Regions from separate parts of the Pseudomonas sp. A125 genome, predicted to be linked through region 3. Evidence: riboswitches for the same ligand, from Rfam matches in the RefSeq annotation. Region 3 holds a riboswitch; each other region holds the start of a gene.

What was found. Region 3 has a riboswitch for cobalamin ahead of cobW (cobalamin biosynthesis protein CobW). Riboswitches for the same ligand answer to the same signal wherever they lie in the genome.
Region 1: it holds a riboswitch for cobalamin, as region 3 does, so the genes downstream of both, ACZRN6_RS24050 (TonB-dependent receptor plug domain-containing protein) here and cobW (cobalamin biosynthesis protein CobW) in region 3, are expected to answer to the same signal.
Region 2: it holds a riboswitch for cobalamin, as region 3 does, so the genes downstream of both, cobO (cob(I)yrinic acid a,c-diamide adenosyltransferase) here and cobW (cobalamin biosynthesis protein CobW) in region 3, are expected to answer to the same signal.

What each region holds. Positions count from the first base shown of each region.
Region 1 covers NZ_JBUZVP010000019.1:123,862-129,581, forward strand. The annotation lists gene ACZRN6_RS24050 (TonB-dependent receptor plug domain-containing protein) at 1-1,459, opposite strand, end outside; cobalamin riboswitch at 1,554-1,760, opposite strand; gene lexA (transcriptional repressor LexA) at 1,862-2,479, shown strand; gene imuA (translesion DNA synthesis-associated protein ImuA) at 2,479-3,090, shown strand; gene ACZRN6_RS24065 (Y-family DNA polymerase) at 3,098-4,513, shown strand; gene ACZRN6_RS24070 (error-prone DNA polymerase) at 4,489-5,720, shown strand, end outside.
Region 2 covers NZ_JBUZVP010000001.1:434,250-439,969, reverse strand. The annotation lists gene ACZRN6_RS01985 (C40 family peptidase) at 42-584, shown strand; gene ACZRN6_RS01980 (PQQ-dependent sugar dehydrogenase) at 635-1,948, opposite strand; cobalamin riboswitch at 2,048-2,284, shown strand; gene cobO (cob(I)yrinic acid a,c-diamide adenosyltransferase) at 2,364-2,975, shown strand; gene ACZRN6_RS01970 (cobyrinate a,c-diamide synthase) at 2,972-4,363, shown strand; gene bluB (5,6-dimethylbenzimidazole synthase) at 4,360-5,010, shown strand; gene cbiB (adenosylcobinamide-phosphate synthase CbiB) at 5,007-5,720, shown strand, end outside.
Region 3 covers NZ_JBUZVP010000030.1:3,830-9,549, reverse strand. The annotation lists gene fabF (beta-ketoacyl-ACP synthase II) at 1-1,194, opposite strand, end outside; gene ACZRN6_RS29435 (winged helix-turn-helix transcriptional regulator) at 1,307-1,825, shown strand; cobalamin riboswitch at 1,822-2,023, shown strand; gene cobW (cobalamin biosynthesis protein CobW) at 2,117-3,178, shown strand; gene cobN (cobaltochelatase subunit CobN) at 3,182-5,720, shown strand, end outside.

The DNA of each region.
Region 1 (5,720 bases), on a different contig from region 3:
TGAACAACGTGACGCTGGCGCTGAAGTCTCGCCCCAGCAGGCTGCCCTTGTAGTCGAGGCCCAGCTCGGCGTTGCGGCTCTTCTCTGGCTTGAGGTTGCGGTTACCTTTTTCATCCTCTTCGTTGACGAACAGTTGCTCGGCGTTCGGCAGTTTGTAGGCGGTGCCGTATTGGCCGCGCAGGGCCCAGTGGTCGTTGATGTCGTAGAGCGAAGTGAGCATGCCGACGGTGGCGCTGTCGCCGCCGCTCATGGCTTCGTGGCGTACGCCGATGCTCGGGTGCCAGTTCGGCAGCGCCTCGATATTCGGGCGCAACTGGGTGTACAGCGCGTGGGCCTGAGCCTTGTTGTCGTCGATGATCAGCACATCGTCCTGGCCCTTGAACCACTGGTTGTCGGAGCCGAACACCAGCACGTGTTCTCCCGGCAGCACGGCCTTGCCTTCGGCCTGCACGCCCCAGTCGGTGAAGCCCCAATAGTCGTTGTGGTTGATGACCCGGGTGCCGCCGCCCTGGAGATTGTTGATGCGGGTATAGCGCGTGTCCCAATCGTTGATATGGCCTTTGACAAAATAGCTCAGGCGCTCGTTGAGGCTCTGCTCGAAGGTGGCCGTGGCGATCTGTTGCACGCGGTCGTTGGTGGTCTTGTGGTTGCCTGCCGGGCGGGCGAAATCCAGGTTGGCGTCGGCGTACTGGTAAAACAGCTCAAGGCGCGTGTCATCGCCAAACGACTGGACTGCCTTGGTGCCGAAGGTGGTGACTTCGTAGGAGCGCTGCTTGTCGCTGACGTTTTTCATGTCGCGGTTGCGAAACGGCTGGTAGCCCTCGGAGACGTTGCGGCTGATGTAGGCCAGCAAGCCAAGATCGCCAAAACCGTTGTTGAAGATCTTCTCGACCCGGGCATCGCCGGTGGTGCCGCCGAAGGTGTCTGCGCCCAGGTTCACCTCGCCGGACGCCTCGCGGGTTTGCGGGCTGCGGGTAACGATGTTGATCACCCCCGACACCGCCTGGGTGCCGAACAGCAGGCTCTGGCCACCCTTGAGCACTTCGATGCGCTCGATGGCGTTGGCGGGCAGAGTGTCCAGGTACAGGCCGCCGTACAGGCGGTTGTTCAGGCGTACTCCGTCCAGCAGGATCAGCGTGTCATCGTTGCGCCCGCCCAGCAGGGAATAGGTACCGTAGTCGAACGGGCCGTTCTTGGGCGCCACGTACAGGCCGGGGATGAACATCTGCATCACGCGCGACACATCGGCGGCGGGGCCGGCGCGTTCGATCTGTTCGCGGGTGACGGTCTCGACCTTGCTGCCGTACTGGGCCATGTCGGCCACGGTGGTGGACTCCACCGACGGCGCAGAAACGATCTGCTGCTTGAGCTCAAGGGTGTTGTCGTCGGCCAGCAGCAGGGGGCTGAACAGGCAGCCGAGCAACAGGCTGGGCACGGGAGTGTTGAAAGGTCGAATCATAGTCTTCTCGGAAAAGTTTCTTTCGCGAAAAGCACGCACGAGTAGGCACCGAGCACACGCCAATACCGGCCCATGCCCGCCCACCGCAGGATTTTGCCAAACAGAATTCCAGGCCGGTCTCCGGGCTCACGCGTATGGACACCTTCACCTTCCCATGGCGCGCAGGCCACAGTGGTGTGTCGAAGGGGTCACGCGTCTACCGTTGCGGGGGCAGCACCGGACTGGCTCGGAAAGAGCGGCACCGGTTTCCCGTTTCACCCCATGCACGGCGGCATGAGGCACCTGAAACAGGCCGGCATCTGAACATTCGAATGACCGTTCGTCAACTTGGCTGCGGCTTTTTCAGTGACCCTGTGGGAAGCGACTGACGGATCTTGCTAGAAATTTCCTACAGGAGTACAAATGTACTCCATGACGACTTTAACGCCCCGCCGCACCGCCATCCTGACCTTTATCCGCGACCGTATCGCGCAGCAAGGCCAGTCCCCCAGCCTCGCCGAGATCGCCGAGGCGTTCGGCTTTGCCTCCCGCAGCGTGGCGCGCAAGCATGTGCTGGCGCTGACTGAGGGCGGCTTTATCGAGGTCAACCCGAACCAGGCCCGGGGCATTCGCCTGCTTAATCAGCCGGTGCGGCCTGAGCTGCTGGACATCCCGGTGCTCGGCCGAGTGGCTGCCGGCCTGCCCATCGGCGCCGACGCCGAAGTGCACAACCGCTTGCTGCTCGACCCTGGCATGTTCGCCAAAACCCCGGACTACCTGCTGCGGGTGCAGGGCGATTCGATGATCGAAGACGGCATCCTCGATGGCGACTTGGTGGGCGTACGCCGCAGTGCCGAGGCCTTGAATGGGCAAATCGTGGTGGCGCGCCTGGACGGTGAAGTCACCATCAAGCGTTTCGAACATGTCGGCGAGCGCGTGCGCCTGCTGCCACGCAACCCCGCTTATCAGCCCATCGTGGTGCGTCCCGATCAGGACCTGGCGATCGAAGGGGTGTTTTGCGGCCTGGTGAGGCAAGGCTGATGGGCGCCGTCGTTGCCCTGGACTCGCTGTTCAATGGCGGCCGGGTCTGGAAGGGCCGGCCCGCCGCGCCGCCTGCCAGCGTCCATCCCACCGGGCTTGCGGCGCTGGATGCAGTGCTGCCCAGCGGTGGCTGGCCGGAGGCGGCGTTGAGCGAAATCCTCATGGCCAAGGAGGGCGTGGGCGAGTTGCAACTGGTGTGGCCGACCCTGGCGCGGTTGGCGGCGGCCGGCGAGCGCATCGTGCTGGTGGCGCCGCCTTACACGCCGTACCCCCACGCCTGGCAAAACGCCGGGGTCGATGTGCGCCAGCTGTCGGTGATCCAGGCCGATGAGCGCGACGCCTTGTGGGCGGTGGAGCAATGCCTGCGTTCCGGCAGTTGCGGCGCGGTGTTGTGCTGGCCGCGCAAGGCCGATGACCGGGCCTTGCGCCGCTTGCAGGTGGCGGCAGAAACCGGCCAGACCCTGGCCTTCGCCTGGCGCTCGTTGAACGAGGCGATCAACCCGTCACCGGCCGCCTTGCGCCTGGCGGTGGAGGCCAGCCCGGCGCAAGTGCGGGTGCTCAAGTGCCGGGGCGGCCTGGCCCATCCCGCGCCCATTGCACTTGGGCACTGAGGTTGGCATGCGCTGGGTGTGTATTGTCTTCCCGCAATTGGCGCTGGACGGGGTGCTGCGTGTGCGCCCCGAACCGGATCAGCCGTTGGCCCTGCTGGCGGGTACGCCACAACGGCGGGTGCTGCAAACCGTCAATGAGGCCGCCCGCAAACTCGGGCTGCGCCCCGGCCAATCGCTGACGGCGGCCCATGCCTTGACCAAGGCGTTTGCCTGCGCCGAATACGACCCGGCGCAGATCGAATACTGGCAGCAATTTCTGGCGGCCTGGGCCTACCGTTTCAGTTCCCAGGTCAGCGTGTTCTACCCACGGGCGTTGCTGTTCGAGATCGAGTCGAGCCTGGGCCTGTTCGGGCCCTGGCCGCTGCTTGAAGCGCGCTTGCGCAAGGAACTGACCGACCTGGGGTTTCGTCATCGCATTGTCGCCGCGCCAAACCCGGCAGCAGCGCGAATATTAGCGAATGCCTACGACGGCCTCGCTGTGGCCGATGAGCACAGCCTGCAACAAGCGTTGGCGCCGATCCCCATCGACCGCGCCGGCCTCGACCCGCAAGCCGCCACCGCGTTGTCGCGCATGGGCTTGCGCACCCTGGCCCAGGTGCAGGCGCTGCCCCGGCATACTTTGGCCCGGCGGTTCGACGCGGCGCTGCTCAAGCACCTCGATGCACTGAGTGGGCAACGGCCGCTGGCCCTGGCGTTCTACCAGCCGCCGGACCGTTTCGATGTGCGCATCGAGCTGAATTTTGATGTGTTGTCCCATCAAGCCTTGCTGTTTCCCTTGCGCCGTTTGACCGGCGATTTGTCGGCGTTCCTGTGTGGCCGCGACAGTGGCGTGCAACGCTTTGACCTGCACCTGGAACACGCGGCAGAACCCGACACCCTCATCAAGGTCGGCCTGCTCAGTGCCGAACGTGATGCAGCGATGCTGTTCGAACTGGCCCGTGGCCGCCTGGAGCAAGTGCACGTCACCTCGCCGGTGCGCGGCTTTCGCCTGGAGGCCCAGGACCTGCCAGTGTTTGTGCCCCAGCGCCAGGACCTGTTCGACGAACGCCCGCAACAAACCCTGCCGTGGGAGCAACTGCGCGAACGCCTGCGGGCGCGGCTGGGGGACGAGGCAGTGCAAGGCCTGCGCTTTCACGCCGACCATCGCCCCGAATGCGCCTGGCAACCCGGTGCCGACACGCGCCCATGCATGCCCTCAAACAACGTGCAGCGCCCCGGCTGGTTGCTGCCTGAACCCACGCCCCTGGCGGAGCACGGCCTACAGATATTGATGGGCCCGGAACGTATCGAATCGGGCTGGTGGGATGGCGCCGATGTGCGCCGCGATTACTACCTGGTACGCACCCGCGCCGGCCAGCAGGGCTGGGCTTACCGAACCGTGGGCGAAAGCGGCGCGCTGTGGCTGCAAGGCTGGTTCGCATGAGTTATGCGGAGCTGCATTGCCTGTCCAACTTCAGTTTCCAGCGGGGCGCCTCCAGTGCCCGCGAGCTGTTTGAGCGGGCCAAACAGCAGGGCTATGAGGCGCTGGCGATCACCGATGAATGCACCTTGTCAGGCATCGTGCGCGCCTGGCAGGCGGCCAAGGAAGTCGGGTTGCCGCTGATTGTCGGCAGCGAGATGCGCCTGGAAAACGGCCCCAAGCTGGTGCTGCTGGTGGAGAACCTGGAGGGTTACCAGCACCTGTGTCGGCTGATCACCATTGCCCGGCGCCGTGCGCAAAAAGGTCAGTATCGGCTGCTGCAAGAGGACTTCACATCGGTACAAGGGTTGCTGGCGTTATGGATGGTCGAAGATGCCGACACCCAGGCGAACATCCAATGGCTGCGCAGCACGTTCACCGATCGCCTGTGGCTGGCCGTGGAGCTGCATTGCGGCCAGAACGATGCCCGTCACCTTGAGCAACGCCTGAACCTGGCCGCCAGCCTGCACCTGCCGGCGGTGGCCTGCGGCGATGTGCATATGCACGTGCGTGGCCGTCGCGCGTTGCAAGACACCATGACCGCGATCCGTCATCACGTCCCGGTGGCCGAAGCCGGCGCGCGCCTGCACCCCAACGGCGAGCGCCACTTGCGCAGCCTCGATGCATTGGCCGCGCTGTACCCGGCGCACTTGCTGGAAGCATCCCTGAACATCGCCCGGCGTTGCACCTTCGACCTGGGCCAGTTGCGCTATCAATACCCCAGGGAATTAGTGCCTGAAGGCCAGGACGCTAAATCCTGGCTACGCCTCTTGACCGAGCAAGGCATCGCCCAGCGTTGGCCGGAAGGGGTCGATGCCAAGACCCTCCAGCAGATCAATAACGAACTGGAACTGATCAGCGAGCTGGGCTACGAAAGCTACTTCCTTACCGTGCACGACATTGTGCGCTTCGCCCGCAGCCGGTCGATCCTGTGCCAGGGCCGCGGCTCGGCGGCCAACTCGGCGGTGTGCTTTGCCCTGGGCATCACCGAGATCAACCCGAGCCTGATGAACATGCTGTTCGAGCGCTTCCTGTCTCGCGAGCGCAACGAGCCGCCCGACATCGACGTGGATTTTGAACACGAGCGCCGCGAAGAGGTGCTGCAATACGTGTTCCAACGCTACGGCCGTACCCGCGCCGCCTTGACGGCGGTGGTCAGCAGCTACCACGG
Region 2 (5,720 bases), on a different contig from region 3:
TCGGCAGCGAAAGCCGCATCCAGATCAGGATTGTTCTGCCCATGTCGACCTCGGCCCGCCTAATTCTTCTTGTTTGCGCCGCGCTGCTCAGTGCCTGCGCAAGTCGTCCTCCGCCTGCTCCCGTGGCCGTCAAGCCCAAGCCGGTGTTCAACACCTACGCCACCCAAAGTTTCTCGCCTGCTGCCGAAGACGTGCTCTTCCGTGCGCTGGGCCTGGTCGGCACGCCTTATCGCTGGGGCGGCAATACGCCGGACTCGGGATTTGATTGCAGCGGCCTGATCGGGTTTGTGTACCGCGATGCGGCGGGCATCTCCTTGCCGCGTACCACTCGCGAGCTGATCGTGATGCGCGCCATGGACGTGAGCGAAAACAACCTGCAAACCGGCGACCTGCTTTTCTTCGCCACGGGCGGCGGCTCGCAAGTCAGCCACGCCGGGATCTACGTGGGTGAAGGGCGCTTTGTGCATGCGCCGCAAACCGGCGGTACGGTGAAGCTGGACACACTGTCCAAGGCCTATTGGCAGAACGCCTACCTGAGCGCCAAGCGCGTGTTGCCCGCCGAGCATCTGGCGCGTAATCCATAAGCAAAAACAACTGTGGGAGCCTAGGCTCCCACAGTGTTTTTCAGGGCGGGCTATTTCGCCGCCGACACCCGCCACACCTTGTTTCCCACATCATCTGCCACCAACAAATCCCCCTGCTTGTCGATCACCACGCCTACCGGGCGCCCCATGGCTTTCTCATCGCTGTTGAGGAACCCGGTCAGCACATCCACCGGCCGGCCTTTGGGCTGGCCTGCCTCAAACGGCACGAAGATCACCTTGTAGCCGCTGTGGGGCTTGCGGTTCCACGAGCCATGCTGGCCGATAAACGCGCCGTTGCTGAACTGCGCCGGTAACGTGCTGCCGTCGGCAAAGGTCAGCCCCAGGGACGCCGTGTGTGGGCCTACCGCGTAATCCGGTGTGATCGCCTTGGCCACCAGGTCCGGGTTCTGCGGATTCACCCGCACATCCACGTGCTGCCCGTAGTAACTGAACGGCCAGCCGTAGAAGGCCCCATCCTTGACCGAGGTGATGTAGTCCGGCACCAGGTCGCTGCCGATTTCATCGCGCTCGTTAACCGCTGTCCACAGCTTGCCGCTTTGCGGCTCCCAGGCCATACCGTTGGGGTTGCGCAGGCCGGAGGCGAAGATGCGATGCTGGCCAGTGGCGCGGTCCACTTCCCAGATCGCGGCGCGGCCTTGTTCTGCGTCCAGGCCGTTTTCCCCAACGTTGCTGTTGGAGCCTACGCTGACGTACAGCTTGCTGCCATCCTTGCTGGCCACCACGTTCTTGGTCCAGTGATGGTTGATGCTGCCGCCCGGCAAGTCGGTCACGGTGGTGCCGGCTTCCTTGATCGAGGTTTCACCTGGCTGGTAAGGGAAGCGCAGCAGCTTGTCCGAATCGGCGACATACAGGTCGTTGCCCACCAATGCCATGCCAAACGGCGAGTTCAGGTTTTCCAGGAACACCGTGCGGGTTTCGGCGACGCCATCGTGGTCGGCGTCCCGCAGCAGAGTGATGCGGTTCGGGCTCGGCACGCCGGCCCCGGCGCGGCCCATGACTTTCTCCATCACCCAGCCACGAATGCCCTTGGAATCGTCCGGCTTGGGCGGTGCATTGGTTTCGGCCACCAGCACGTCACCATTGGGCAGCACATACAGCCAGCGTGGGTGATCCAGGCCCTCGGCGAACGCCGCCACCTGAGTGCCCGCCGCCGGGGTCGGCTTGCTGCCTTCGGGCCAGCCGATCGCCGGCGCGATGTTCACCGTGGGGATCAGGGTTTTGTTCGGTTCGGGCAGCTTGGGCGAGGGGCCGGTGCCGTCGGACACTTGCAGGGTAGAGCTTTCACCACAGGCGGCGAGTGTGCCGGCCACCATGATCAGTAGGGCAAGTCGGGTCTTGTGCATGGTTTTCTCCTTAATACCTGTAGGGATAGAGGTGCGTGGCGGCCCGATGGTTCACGCGCATGTCCGGCTTTAATTGACGCTCCACCCCCAACCCACTAACCTTCGCGGCTTGTTTCAGGTGCTCTGTGGCGTACGCGCCGACTGAGTGAAACAGGGAAGCCGGTGAGTGAGCGCACTTTTTTACAGTGCAGCCACGATCCCGGCGCTGCCCCCGCAACGGTAAATGAGTCAAGACGGTGCCTCAAACCACTGTATCGCCCGCGATATGGGAAGGTGCACCCTCGGCATCCCATGCCACTCATGAGCCCGGAGACCGGCCTGATCCATCCAACAGCATCACGGTGGGCGATGCTTGGCTGTCTGTATGTGTCTTTTCCTGCCCGCCGTTTTTGTCCAGCCCCAACGGAGAGCTGCCATGACTGAATCCCCCGATCGTGACGAACGCCACCTGGCGCGCATGCTGCGCAAAAAAGCCGTGATTGATGAGCGCATTGCCAATTCACCCAACGAGTGCGGGTTGCTGCTGGTGCTCACTGGCAACGGCAAGGGCAAGAGCAGTTCGGCCTTTGGCATGCTGGCCCGGGCCATGGGCCATGGCATGCAGTGCGGCGTGGTGCAGTTCATCAAGGGGCGCAACAGCACCGGCGAAGAACTGTTCTTCCGCCGCTTCCCTGAGCAGGTGCGCTTTCACGTAATGGGCGAAGGTTTTACCTGGGAAACCCAGGACCGCGCGCGCGACATCGTCGCCGCCGAGGCAGCTTGGGCGGTCTCCCGGGAAATGCTGCAAAACCCGGCCATCGGCCTGGTGGTGCTGGATGAGCTGAACATCGCCCTCAAGCACGGCTACCTCGACCTGGACCAGGTGCTCGGCGACCTGCAGGCCCGCCCGCCAATGCAACACGTGCTGGTGACCGGCCGTGGCGCGAAACCCGAATTGATCGAAATGGCCGACACCGTGACTGAAATGGGCATGCTCAAGCACGCCTTCCAGGCCGGTATCAAGGCACAGAAAGGCATCGAACTTTGAATCAGCCCCGTCACTGCCCTGCTGTCCTGATCGCCGCACCGGCGTCCGGCCAGGGCAAAACCACCGTCACCGCCGCGCTGGCCCGTTTGCACCGCAACCTGGGGCGCAAGGTGCGGGTGTTCAAATGCGGCCCGGACTTTCTCGACCCGATGATCCACGAGCGCGCCAGTGGTGCGCCGGTCTATCAATTAGACATGTGGATGGTGGGCGAGCAGGAAAGTCGCCGGTTGCTGTGGGAAGCGGCGGGGGAAGCCGACCTGATCCTGATCGAAGGCGTGATGGGCCTGTTCGACGGCACACCGTCCAGCGCCGACCTGGCGCGGCACTTTGGCGTGCCGGTACTGGCGGTGATCGACGGTACGGCCATGGCCCAGACCTTCGGCGCCCTGGCGTTGGGCCTGGCGCGTTACCAGCCAGACCTGCCGTTCGCCGGTGTACTGGCCAACCGAGTTGGCACGCTGCGCCATGCGCAATTGCTCGAAGGCAGCCTCACTGAAGGCTTGCGCTGGTACGGCGCACTGTCCCGGGAAACCGGCATCGAGTTGCCCAGCCGCCACCTTGGCCTGGTGCAAGCCAGCGAACTGAATGACCTCGACCTGCGCCTCGACGCTGCCGCCCAGGCGTTGGGCAGCAGTTGCGAGGTAGCCTTGCCGCCGCCGGTGGAATTCGCCGCGCCTGAAGTGATCGAGGCACAACCGTTGCTGGCCGGTGTACGCATTGCCGTGGCCCGTGACGAGGCTTTCGCATTCACCTACGGCGCCAGCCTCGACCTGTTGCGAGCGATGGGCGCCGAGTTGCGCTTCTTCTCGCCGATTCGTGACCGGGCGTTGCCCGAAGCTGACAGCCTCTACTTGCCGGGCGGTTACCCGGAACTGCATCACCAGGCGCTGTCGGAAAACACCGCGATGCTCGACGCCATCCGCGCCCATCACGCCGCCGGCAAACCGCTGCTGGCTGAATGCGGCGGCATGCTTTATCTGCTGGACTCGCTCACCGATGTCGATGGCACCCGTGCCGAACTGGTCGGCCTGCTCCAGGGCGACGCCGTGATGCAAAAGCGCCTTGCGGCACTGGCCCTGCAAAACGTCGAACTGCCCGAAGGCCTGTTGCGCGGCCACACCTACCATCACTCGCTGACCAGCACCGAGTGGCAGCCGATTGCCCGTGGCCTGAGCCCCAACGGCGGGCGCGGCGCCGAGGCGGTTTATCGTCAGGGCCGGATGACGGCTTCCTACGTGCACTTTTACTTCCCGTCCAACCCGACAGCGGTGGCTGCCTTGTTTGCGCCAAGCCTTGAGACCGCCATCGCAGGCAAGCCAGCGCCCACAGTTGACCGAGTTGAAACGCAATCTACTGTGGGAGCGGGCTTGCCCGCGATGAGGCCATGACTGACAACGCCTTTGCGCAAGCCGACCGCGAAGCCGTCTACCGCGCCATCGCCGAACGCCGCGACATGCGCCACTTCAGTGGCGGCAGCGTTGCCCCCGAATTGCTCCAGCGCCTGCTGCAAGCGGCCCACCAGGCACCGAGCGTCGGCCTGATGCAGCCGTGGCGTTTTATCCGCATCAGCGACCGCAACCTGCGCAGCCAGATCCAGCAACTGGTGGAAGAAGAGCGCGTACGCACCGCCGAGGCCCTCGGCGAGCGCTCCGACCAGTTCATGAAGCTCAAGGTCGAAGGCATCAACGACTGCGCCGAAGTGCTGGTGGCTGCGCTGATGGACGACCGCGAGCGGCATATCTTCGGGCGCCGCACCTTGCCGGAAATGGACATGGCGTCGTTGTCCTGTGCAATCCAGAATCTATGGCTGGCAGCTCGCGTCGAAGGCTTGGGCATGGGCTGGGTCTCGCTGTTCGAACCCCAGGCCCTGGCCGACCTGCTGGGCCTGCCGCCCGGCGCCAAGCCGTTGGCCGTGTTGTGCCTGGGCCCGGTGAGCGAGTTCTATCCGGCACCGATGTTGCAGCTTGAAGGCTGGACCGAACCACGGCCGCTGAGTGACATGCTGTATGAGAATGTTTGGGGAGTGAGTCAATGAGTGTGGCCTTGCTGAGTGTCGCTGCCGTGGCGCTGGATGCGCTGCTGGGCGAGCCCAGGCGCTGGCATCCGCTGGTGGCGTTCGGCAATTTTGCCGGGCGCATCGAGCAGCGTTTCAACTCCGGCGGCCGTGGCTGGCGCAGCCATGGCGTGACGGCGTGGGTGATTGCGGTAGTGCCGCTGACCTTGTTGGCCACGGCCCTGTCGTGGGCGCCTTACATCGGCTGGGTAGTGGAAATCCTCGCGCTGTATTGCGCCCTCGGCATGCGCAGCCTCGGCGAACATGTACTGCCGGTAGCACAAGCCCTGCGCAGCGATGACCTGGACGAAGCGCGCAAACGCGTCAGCTACTTGGTGAGCCGTCAGACCAGCGAACTGGACAGCACCGAAGTCGCCCGTGCGGCCACCGAATCGGTGCTGGAAAACGGCAGCGACGCGGTATTCGCCGCACTGTTCTGGTTTGTGGTCGCTGGCGTGCCGGGCGTGGTGCTCTATCGTCTGAGCAACACCCTGGACGCCATGTGGGGCTATCGCAATGAACGCTTTGAACGCTTCGGCTGGGCCGCGGCAAAGATCGACGACGTGCTCAACTACATTCCGGCACGCCTGGTGGCGTTGACCTACGCGCTGCTGGGCAAAACCCGTCTGGCCCTCACATGCTGGCGCAACCAGGGCCCGACATGGGACAGCCCCAACGCCGGCCCGGTGATG
Region 3 (5,720 bases):
CGGCAACGGTCGGGCTTGGCCACGGACCATATCCAGCCCGCTGGCGGCGGGGTCCGGGTTGTCCAGGTTGAGGGTGGCCGGGGCGATCTGGTCGCGCAGGGCGAGCACGGTGAATATCGCCTCAATCCCGCCCGCTGCGCCCAACAAGTGGCCGGTGGCGGACTTGGTGGCGCTGATCGCGACACTGGAATTGGCTCCGAACAGCGAATTGATCGCCGCCAACTCGCCATTGTCGCCCACGGGTGTCGACGTGGCATGCGCGTTCAAATGCTGGATCTGTGCCGCGCTGATCCCCGCCTGTGCAATCGCCAGTTCCATCGCCCGACGGGCTCCCGAGCCATCTTCCGGCCCCGAAGTCATGTGATAGGCGTCGGCACTGGTGCCGTAGCCCACCAACTCTGCAATAGGCGTCGCGCCCCGAGCCAGTGCATGCTCCAGTTCCTCGATCACCAACAACCCGGCCCCTTCGCCCATTACAAAGCCGTCGCGGCCCTGGTCAAACGGGCGCGAGGCGAGTGCCGGCGTGTCGTTGTAGCCGTGCGACAGCGCACGCGCTGCAGCAAACCCGCCAAGGCTCACCCGGTGAATACACGCTTCGGCGCCGCCACACACGGCGATGTCTATCTCGCCTGCGCGGATCATGCGTGCGGCATCACCAATCGCCTGTACGCCGGCGGCGCACGCGGTGACGGGGGAGCCGAGCGGGCCTTTCAACTGATGCTGGATCGACACGTGCCCGGCGGCCATGTTGCCGAGGAATGACGGAATCGTGAACGGCGACAGGCGGCGCGGGCCTTTGCTGTCAGCGGTCCGAACGGCCTCGGCAATCGCCGGGAAACCGCCCACTCCGGAAGCAATAATGGTTGCGGTACGTTCCTGTTGCGCTGGCGTTTGCGGGCTCCAGCCAGCCTGCGCCAGGGCTTCCTGGGCGGCGGCCAGGGCAAACACGATGAATCGATCCATCTTGCGCTGTTCTTTCGCCGGGATGACAGTGTCCGGGTCAAACCCGGCTTCTGGGTCCTGGGTACGGTTCAGAACTTGGCCGCCAATGCTGATTGCCAGGTCGCCGACCAATTCTTCGGGTAGCCTGCGGATCCCGGACTCACCTGCCAGCAGGCGTTTCCAGGTCTGTTCCACGCCGGTTCCCAGCGGGGTCACTGCACCCATGCCGGTCACAACAATTCGCTTACTCATGATCGCTTAGCTCCGCAAATTTCAGGTTGGTAGCAATGCATGGACGAAGCTATCATCATGAAAGTAACATCGGATAGCTTAAATTTTCGGGCTCGCCCACAGAGGAACTGCAATGCAACGTACGTCGCTGGTTAACGCCGAATGCCCGGTAGCGCGCGCAGTGGAAAGGGTCGGCGAGTGGTGGAGCATTTTGATCATGCGCGATGCGCTGCAAGGCTTGCGGCGCTTTGACGAGTTTTCCCAGAGCCTGGGGATCGCCCCCAATATGCTCACGCGCCGGCTCAACAGCCTGGTGGAAGCGGGGCTGCTTGCGCGCCAGCAATACAGCGAGCGGCCGCCGCGTTTCGAGTACGTGCCGACGCCGGCTGGCGAGGATTTTCGCGTGGTAATCATGGCATTCATCGGCTGGGGCAACCGCCATTTCGCCACCGAAGGTGAAAGCCTGCAGTTGGTCGACCGCGAAACCCGGCGCCCGGTGGAGGTGGCCGTGGTAGATGCCGACGGTGCGCGCGTGTCCGTCGAGCAATGCAGCGTTCAAGCCGGGCCAGCAGCGAGCGAGGGCATGCTGGAGCGCCTGGCGCTGATTCGCTCCAAACGTTCGGACGTTGACCCGTCCCCGCGCACTGCGTAGCCTTGCACCTTCGAGGTTCTTCGGCCCAGGCCGAAGCTAAGAAGGGAACGCGGTCGATGCCGCGGCTGCCCCCGCAACTGTAAAGGGTTCATCTGACTGCCACGCCACTGCCTGAACCAGGCGGGAAGGCGCAGCCAGCGCCGGCCTCACCGCCGGCAAGCCCCAAGCCAGGAGACCTGCCTCGCAACCGATTTTCTACTTCAACCGGGCGGGGTGATCCGGTGGCGAATTCTGCTTCTGCGCACCCGCGCAGGGCCACTCGTCCCGTATGCCCGCCCCAAAGGGCATCCGATGAAAACACTGGCCAAACTCCCCGTCACCATCGTCACCGGCTTCCTTGGCTCGGGCAAGACCACCTTGCTGCGCCACATGCTGGACAACGCCCAGGGGCGCCGCATCGCGGTGATCGTCAACGAGTTCGGTGAGTTGGGCATTGACGGTGAAATCCTCAAGCAATGCTCCATCGGCTGCACTGAAGAAGAAGCCAACGGCCGCGTCTACGAATTGGCCAATGGCTGCCTGTGCTGCACGGTCCAGGAAGAGTTCTTCCCGGTGATGCGCGAACTGGTGGCCCGTCGCGGCGACCTCGACCATATCCTCATCGAAACCTCGGGCCTGGCCCTGCCAAAGCCTTTGGTTCAAGCGTTCCAGTGGCCGGAAATCCGCAGCGCCTGCACCGTTGACGCGGTGATCACCGTGGTCGACAGCCCGGCCGTGGCCGCCGGCACCTTCGCCGCCTTCCCGGACCAGGTCGATGCCCAGCGCAAACTCGACCCGAACCTGGACCACGAATCGCCGCTGCACGAGCTGTTCGCCGACCAACTGGCCAGCGCCGATCTGGTGATCCTCAACAAGTGCGACCTGATCAGCCCTGAAGACCTGGCCCGTGTGCGCCTGGAGGTGGCTGAAGAGCTGCCGCCAGCGGTAAAAGTCATCGAAGCCAGCAGCGGTCGCCTGCCACTGGACGTGTTGATCGGCCTGGGCGCGGGCTCGGAAGAACACATCGACGGCCGCCACAGCCATCACGATCATCATCACGAAGGTGAGGACGACCACGACCACGATGCCTTCGACTCCATCTCCATCGAACTGCCCCAGGCCGACGAAAGCCTGCTGCTGGACGCCCTGACCCAACTGGTGGTGCAGCACGGCATCCTGCGGGTCAAAGGCTTCGCGGCGATCCCGAACAAGCCGATGCGCCTGCTGATCCAGGGCGTGGGCACCCGTTTCGACAAGCACTTCGACCGCGCCTGGCGCGCCGATGAGCCACGTGCCACGCACTTGGTGCTGATCGGCCAGGAACTGGACGCCACCTTGCTCGAAGCGCAATTGCGCGCTGCCCTCAGCGTCTGACCCATGCACCTGCTCAGGACCCAGCCCGGCGGTTTCGTTTCGGATGACAACATTGCCGACCTTGGCCAAACCCCCGCCGAGCTGGTGATCCTGTGCAGCGGCGATTCCAGCCTGGCGCTGCTGGCCGAAGCGGCCCAGCAGTTGCCCGAGGATTACCCGAGCCTGCGCCTGGCCAACCCGATGCAGGTGCAAAACCATGCGTCGGTCGACTTGTACGTGGACGAGGTGCTGCGCCACGCCAAGGTCATCCTGATTTCGCTGCACGGTGGTATCGGTTATTGGCGTTATGGTATCGAGCGCCTGGTGGAGTTGGCCGAACGCGGTGTGCAGTTGATCCTGGTGCCGGGGGATGATCGGCCAGACCCTGAACTCAGCGGCCTCAGCACCGTGGATGCCGAGGCGCGCGACCGGCTTTGGCAGTTCCTGCGCCAGGGCGGCCTGGGTAACGCGCTGGATTTCTATCGTTGCCTGGCGGCTGGCTACCTCGGCCGCGATTACGCCTGGAGCGAGCCGCAAACCTTGCCGCGCACGGCGATTTATCACCCGCACAAAGCCAATGCCCGTCTCAACGATTGGCAGGCCGATTGGCAGCCTGATTTTCCGGTGGCGGCGGTGCTGTTCTACCGCTCGCACTTGCAGGCAGCCAACACCGGTTTTATCGATGTTTTTTGCCAACGCTTGCAGGCGGCGGGGTTGAACCCATTGCCGATGGCAGTGGCCAGTTTGAAAGAGCCCGGCTGCCTGACGGTGGTTGAAGACCTGCTGGACGAAGTGCACGCCGCGGTGATTCTGAACACCACAGGCTTCGCTCAATCCAGCCCCGAAGCACCGCACCTGCGGCCGTTTCGGCGCAATATCCCGGTGATCCAGGCGATTTGCGCCCAAGACAACGAACCCGGCTGGCAAGCCAGCGAGCAAGGCCTCGGCCCGCGCGACCTGGCGATGCACATTGCCTTGCCGGAACTGGACGGGCGCATCATCAGCCGGCCCATCAGCTTCAAGGACCTGGCCTGGCGCAGCGAGCGCAGCCAATCCGATGTGGTGTGCTACCGCGCGCAGCCGGAGCGTATGGATTTTGTCGCCGAACTGGCGCGGCGCTGGGTCGAACTGGCGCGGGTGCCGAACGCCGAAAAGCGCATCGCGCTGATCCTCGCCAACTACCCGACGCGGGACGGGCGTATCGGCAACGGCGTGGGCCTGGATACGCCAGCCGCCGCACTGAATATCCTGCGGGCATTAAAGATTGAAGGTTATCCGCTGCCGGACGTATTGCCGGACAGCGGCACGGCGTTGATCCAGGCGTTGTTGGGTGGTATCAGCAACGACCTGGACAGCCTGGACCTGCGTCCGTGCCACCAAAGCCTGGCGCTGGACGACTACGAGGCGATGTTCAACCGCTTGCCCGAATCCAATCGCCAGGCGGTGTTGGCACGTTGGGGTACGCCACACACCGATCCGATGTTTCGCGATGGGCGCATGATGATCGCCGGCCTGCGCTTTGGCCTGACCTTCGTCGGCATCCAGCCAGCCCGGGGCTACCAGGTGGATGCCAGCGCGGTCTACCACGATCCGGACCTGGTGCCGCCACACGGCTACCTCGCGTTTTACTTCTGGTTGCGCCAGACCTACGGCGCCCATGGCGTGATCCACGTCGGCAAACACGGCAACCTGGAGTGGCTGCCGGGCAAGGGCGTCGGGCTTTCGGAACATTGCTGGCCAGACGCATTGCTGGGGCCGCTGCCGAATATCTACCCGTTTATCGTCAACGACCCGGGCGAGGGCGCCCAGGCCAAGCGCCGCACCCAGGCGGTGATCATCGACCACCTGATGCCGCCGCTCACCCGCGCCGAAACCTATGGCCCGCTGCGTGACCTGGAGCTGTTGGCCGACGAGTATTACGAAGCGCAATTGCTTGACCCACGGCGTGCCCGCGAGCTGCAAAAAGACATCCTCAAGCTGGTGCGGGAAACCCGGATCGACCAGGAGCTGGCGCTGGACGAAAACCTCGACAGCGACGCCGATGCCGCGATCTGGCTGCCGCGCCTGGACACTTACCTGTGTGACTTGAAGGAATCGCAGATTCGCGATGGCCTGCACGTCTTCGGTGAATCGCCTGAAGGCCGCTTGCGCATCGACACCTTACTGGCGTTGTTGCGCATCCCGCGTGGCGACGGGCGCGGGCCGCAATCGAGCCTGCTGCGGGTGCTGGCCAAGGCTTTTGAACTGGTCTTCGACCCGCTGGATTGCGCCCTGGCCGAACCGTGGACCGGGCGCCGCCCGCTGGTGTTGCAGAAGATCGACACGCAATTATGGCGCACCGCCGGTGACACCCGTGAGCGCCTGGAATTGTACGCCGCGCGGCTGATCGAGCAGGCACTGGAAGGCCCGGTGGAACAGCTTGAAGAGCCGGGCTGGGAGGACGTAAAAGCGCTGATCGAGAACCTACGCATCGTCGTCGCACCGCGCCTGGATGCCTGCGGCCCGGCGGAAATGCGTGGCTTGCTGGATGCCCTGGGCGGGCGTTTTGTGCCAGCAGGGCCGA